2 regions of the Staphylococcus condimenti genome follow, and region 2 is predicted to be linked to the other one. Evidence: predicted binding sites of a transcription regulator. Region 2 holds the regulator's gene; the other holds the start of a gene.

Region 1 (3,222 bases), 550 kb from region 2:
TCAATTGTAGGTCTTTGGACAGGGTTGCCAAGATAACCGCATGTACGTTTTACTACATCCACTGTTTCAGGATTATGATTACCGCAATGCGGACAAGTATAACCTTTAGCAGTGGTATCAAATTCTCCTTCAAAACCACATTCATAACATTTGTCTATCGGCGTATTGGTACCGAGATAGCTAACTTTATCATATGCATAATCCCATACTGCTTCTAACGCTTTCGTGTTATGTGTCAGCTTAGGATATTCGCAATAATGAATATATCCGCCGCTTGCCAAGTAAGGATAGTCTTTTTCAAAATCGAGTTTTTCAAATGGAGACACTGCTTTACGCACATCATAATGAAAAGAGTTTTGATAATATCCCTTATCTGTAATATTAGGAATCAAGCCAAAACGTTCTCGATCCAAACGACAAAAGCGATCAGTTAATGACTCACTAGGTGTGCTGTATAAACTAAAGAAAATATCGTATTGCTTGGTCCATTGATATTGAAAATCTTTCATACGATGTAAAATATCCAACGTGAATGTTTTCGCTTCTGGATTTGTTTCCCAATCAGGACCATAAAATACTGTTGCTGCTTCATACAAGCCAATGTAACCAATTGAAATAGTGGCACGTTGATGTTTAAATAATGACATCACTTCATCATGTTCGCTTAATCTCTTATGGAAAGCTCCGCTCTTATATAATATCGGTGCATTGTTAGGCGTTGCTTCTTGCAAGCGTTTGATACGGTAACTTAATGCGTCATGAATCAATAACATACGTTCATCTAGTAGTCTCCAAAACTCTGCTAAGTTTCCTTCCGTCTCTATCGCAATACGTGGAATATTAAGCGTGACTACTCCTAGATTCATACGTCCGCTATTTTCATTTTCACCTTTTTCATTTTTCCATGCAGGTAAAAATGAACGACAACCCATCGGTGCTTTAAAATCCCCTAATATTTCCACAGTTTTATCATAATTTAAAACATCGGGATACATACGTTTAGTTGAACATTCTAAGGCTAGTTGTTTTATATCATAATTGGGATCAGATGGTGAAAAGTTAGTTCCTTTTTTAATTGAAAATACCAGTTTTGGAAAAATGGCTGTAACATGGTGACGCCCTAATCCCTGGATACGTGTATTCAAAATTGCTTTTTGTATCATTCGGCTATACGTATCTGTTCCTAATCCAAATCCTAATGTGACAAAAGGTGTTTGGCCATTTGAAGTATATAGTGTATTGATTTCATATTCTAAACTTTGCATTGCATCTTTAATATCTTTTTCTGTTTGTATACGTACATATGTATCAAGTTGTTCTTTATATACAAACTGTTCACCGATTTTACGATGTTTTGCAGCATTCATTGCAGCGTATTGACTCAACACTTCATCAATACGGTCTACTGTACAACCGCCATATTGGCTACTTGATACATTCGCAATTATTTGAACAATTTGCGCAGTTGCGGTTTGAATAGATTTTGGAGAATCTACTTGGGCATTACCGATATCAAATCCATTTTTCAGCATTCCTTCAATATCGATCAAACAACAATTCGTTAAAGGTTGAAATGGATGGTAATCTAAGTCATGAAAGTGAATATCTCCTGATTGGTGTGCAGCTGCAACATGTTTAGGTAACAAGCATTCAAGTGCGTATGATTTTGATACTACACCAGCTGTTAAATCACGCATGGTTGTAAAAGTTTCACTGTCTTTATTAGCATTTTCATTTATCACTGTCGGATCTTTATTGATTAAATTACTTAAACTTTGTTCTAATTCAAGCATAAAAATACCCCTTCCTTTACTATATATTGTGTTCCGGTTATTAAATTACCACAATATATAGTAATTGGAAGCGGTATTGCAAGTTTTTAACAGATATGTCATAGCTTTTTGTCTGTATGTTGAATTTAATGTTATATGCAATGCAGTTTAATTTCTTACATTCCAGTACGCCATTAGATGCCAATTTAAATTGAATAATTTAAAGGTCTTTCTTCAGCTTGATGATATGCATTCAACTTTTGATTTTTAAATTCAATCAAATTGCAATCCGGAAATTGCGCTTGTGTACGATTAAGTAAGCAACCCAAATATAAGTAATTATCTTTACTGTTCACATATGAGGTAATGTCATAAACATAAGTGGTCTGTGCATTGCTGATTTCCATTCTTATATCATGATTTAATTCAACTAAAACTGTAGTATTTTGTTTTGAATTAATCGTTAAATAATAGCCATGATGCGGATTGTAATTTTTAATATTAAAATACTGTTCTACGATTTCTACTTTTGTATTAAAATTTCTGAGTGCTGGACGTTCCCATTGAGAGAGATGCTCCACATGATTATAAGAATGTTCAAAGTCAAAATCTTCTAATTGAGCTTTATATGATTGTTTAATTGTGTTCATGCATTGCTGAACTGGATTAATTGTTATAGCATAATTATTCTTCACTTGATATCACTCCAGTAAGTACTATTATTTTCTAATAAAAATTTAGCATGAAATTTAAAACAGTCACATGGCATTTAGTTTCCAATTACAGATGATTTGTTTCCAATTTATATTTTATGAATATTTACCGTCACTATTTATACATATTTCAGTTAATTTTCTCTTTTACGTAATTGAAATAAGCAACTAATTGAATTATAATGTATGTAAGCGTTACCAAGATTGTGATCTCCTTCGCAGTCTTTATAATGCAATTACCAAAACCAAAATTGCTACAAAAAGAAGCCGTTCAATCTTCTACCAATTGAACGGCTTCTTTTTAATTATCTAAACTACGCTGCTCTACCCATGATTTCAAGGACGAATCTAAAACAACTTTAGTTTGCTTTAAGTCTTCGATATTTTGTGCATTGAGCATTACTGCAATTTTCTTCATTTGTTCAATAAATTCTTCGACAAATTCTACCGTTTGTGTAATACCATTATTTTCTACTTGTTCTAAAAACGGACGTGACATCCCAACCGCTTCAGCGCCAAGAGCAAGACATTTAATCGCATCAAGCGGATTTCTCACACCACCGCTTGCAAATACTGTAACTTGGTTTTGCAAGTTTTTGCTTTCTAGTAATGATTCTACAGTAGATTGTCCCCAATTTTGAAGATAAGACATATCCTTAAGTTGACGTCTTTCATTTTCGATATTTACAAAATTGGTACCGCCGCGTCCGCTAACATCGACATAACGAACACCTATT
Region 2 (3,222 bases):
CCCGCTTATCCATATAAATATCTTTTAATTTAGCATTCAATGTATCTCTTTGCATATGATGTGAAGTAATAAGATGTGCTTCTCTTTGTTCTTCATCATGTTTGATCTTGCATGGACACGGTAAATATTTGATTTTAATACGACCGTTTTCAATATAAAGTTCAGGTACATGACCTTTTACAAAATTCGGACAGTCTGCAAAATCATGACCATCATAGTGTTTTTGCTGGTCTTTATATTCTTGTAAAATATTCAGATCCTCATCAATCATTCGATTCGTTAACTCTGATTGATGCGTTTCTAAAAATTGTTTTACATCTGGATCATTAATGACATCTTTCTTGATTTTTTCAAACCTTTTTTGAAAATCAGGAGATGTCTGCATTATATTACTGAACCGCTTCATTCGTCATCCTCCTTCCATGTTTCATTTAAATGTTTTAAAAAGTTCGCTCTATCTTGAGCTAAGCTTTGATCATCAGAATCAGATTGCGTTTCGTTTTTTTTGCCGCGTCTTTTTTTATGATCTCCTCTAATCAACCACTCTGGCGTGATTTCTTTTGATACCACTTGCTGACCATAATTTTTAAAGTTACGCTGACTATTGTTTTGTTTCGCTTTACGTTGTTTTTCAGCTTTTTTCATTTCTTTTACGTGATGATATGCTTGTTCAGCAGATGCCAATTCTTTCTTTTTCCAATTAGAAGCAATTTCTTGAATATATGACTTTGGTAATTGCATATCATTATTTAACATGACATATTGAAGCAGCATGTTGATAACCCCAAAAGGTAATTGTTCACGTACCATCAAATCTTCAACCATATACTTTTGTTTCAATGTAGGCTCAGATTTAGACCAACTTGCTAACATATCAATTGGACTTGTTGTGTCCATTAATTCAAACCAGCTCTCAAACTCTTCTGGCGTTTGCGGAGCTTTGGTTAATTCAACAACTTCTTGTTTTTGTGTATTAGTAGACTGCAATTCAACTTTAGACTCTAATGACGGTAATTGATTTTCATGTTCAATTGCATAGAAAGAACGTGCTTGTTTTCTTAATTCTTCATAAGAAATACGCTGGCCGCTCGTTAAAGATTTTAAAATCAATCCCTTCATTCCTTCTGGAGTGATGCCATATAAAACAGCAAGTTGAGTAATAAGACCCTTGGCTTGTTCTTCAACGATTTCTGAACTGACAAAGTGGTTGCTTAATAATTGATATAGCGTCTCAAAATCAAATTGAACTCTGTCTAGATTGATACCTTTGTATGAAGCAGTTTGTTTAATATTATTTTTTTGAACATCATCAAAAGCTTGGTTAGGTACTTTAAAAACATCAATGAAATTTCGTGTTACTTCTTGATAGTCGCTTAAATTCATTTGTTGTTGTTCAAAATATCGTCTCAATTGATGAAAGCGGTTTTTGTCCACTTCTTTATAAAGATAGACTGAAAGCATCGGATCATTAAAAAACTGCTTAGGTGTAGGCGGCTGAATCAATTCGTATACAAAATGAGAGTTTTCTTTACCGTGTTTGACGAAAGTTTTAATTAACCCGATTGCTTCTAGCAGGTTCATTTCTTCACGAAAATCTCCTAAATTGATTTTCAGTTCGCTCATAATGACATAATGGCTTATTGATTGATTAGAATCTAAATTCGCAAATTGTGATAAGTAGTGGTATATACCAACAGCTTGTGTTCCGATTAAGGGTGTCATCAATCGATTCAATACTTCTAACTGCGTTTCAGATAATTTATCAGGTTGAAGTACATTGAACGGATCTTGCGGTCGAATACCGAAATCATCTTGACTAAACATGATTAATTGTCACTCCGTTTGTTCTTTTCTTGCAATATACCTTGCATAGATTCGAGTAACTGATCAACATCTTTAAATTCCTTATAAACTGAGGCGAAACGGACATACGAAACTTGATCGACATGCATCAATAAATTCATTACATGTTCTCCTATTTCTCTAGAAGATACTTCTGCTTGGCCTTCATCTCGCAAACGCCATTCTACTTTATTGGTAATATCTTCAAGTTGCTGATAACCGACTGGACGTTTTTCACATGAACGAACTAGCCCGTTTAAAATCTTATCTCTTAAGAATTGCTCGCGTGTGCCATCTTTTTTGACAACAATCAGCGGGCTCATTTCTATATGTTCAAATGTTGTAAAACGTGTGCCGCAATTTTCACATTCTCGTCGTCTACGGATTGCATTAACTTCATCTGCATGTCTGGAATCAACTACACGAGAATGTGTTGAATTACATTTAGGGCATTTCATTCATTTTCACCTCTCATATTAATTATGCCTATTATACTATAATCTTTCTTCACACAAAAGAAAGCGAAACATTTATGATTGATTGCACTAAAAAACCAGCTGATTGGAGCCCTACTTCCAATCAGCTGGTGAAAATTTATGAAATTAACTCGCAATTAAGCTGTTGCTTTTTCTTTAGTATTTAATAATTCGCCGATTTGCACTGCAATATCAACAACACGGTTTGAATAACCCCATTCATTATCATACCATGCGATAACTTTTACTTTTTTATCATCCATAACCATTGTTGACATTGAATCAACAATTGCAGAATTAGGGTTTGTATTAAAGTCTACTGAAACTAACGGTTCATCTGAAACAGCTAAAACACCATCTAAATCAGCATCTTCAAAAGCTTTATTAACTTCTTCTGCTGTAACATCTTTTTTCAAATCTACAACTAAATCTACTAATGAAACGTTTTTAGTCGGTACACGTAATGCCATACCATGCAATTTACCTTCTAATTCCGGTAAAACTTCTTTAAGCGCTTTAGCAGCACCTGTTGAAGTAGGAATAATGCTTTCGTTGCATGAACGTGCACGACGTAAATCTTTATGAGGATTGTCAATGTTTTTTTGATCATTTGTAATTGCATGTACAGTTGTCATCAAACCATTTTCGATTCCAAAGTTATCATTCAATACTTTTGCAACTGGACCGATACAGTTTGTAGTACATGAAGCATTACTGAAAATGTCATACTCTTCAACATCTAGGCTGTCATCATTTACGCCTTTAACAACCATTTGAACATGACCGCCTTTTGATGGTCCAGTCAATAATACTTTTTTAGCGCCAGCATTGATATGTGCAATTGCTTTATCGCCGTGGTTGAATTTTCCTGTAGCTTCTATGACAATATCGATATCTAAATCTT

The links. Region 2 encodes NrdR, which represses ribonucleotide reductase genes. Its sites were predicted from a motif close to AACACNATATATNGTGTT; they were not measured.
Region 1: a site for NrdR is predicted at 1,841-1,858, ahead of nrdD (anaerobic ribonucleoside-triphosphate reductase). Genes of this name have one in related genera too.

What each region holds. Positions count from the first base shown of each region.
Region 1 covers NZ_CP015114.1:2,303,903-2,307,124, reverse strand. The annotation lists gene nrdD (anaerobic ribonucleoside-triphosphate reductase) at 1-1,793, opposite strand, end outside; gene A4G25_RS10900 (hypothetical protein) at 1,979-2,467, opposite strand; gene fni (type 2 isopentenyl-diphosphate Delta-isomerase) at 2,787-3,222, opposite strand, start outside.
Region 2 covers NZ_CP015114.1:190,637-193,858, reverse strand. The annotation lists gene dnaI (primosomal protein DnaI) at 1-406, opposite strand, end outside; gene A4G25_RS01045 (replicative helicase loading/DNA remodeling protein DnaB) at 403-1,824, opposite strand; gene nrdR (transcriptional regulator NrdR) at 1,827-2,300, opposite strand; gene A4G25_RS01035 (glyceraldehyde-3-phosphate dehydrogenase) at 2,456-3,222, opposite strand, start outside.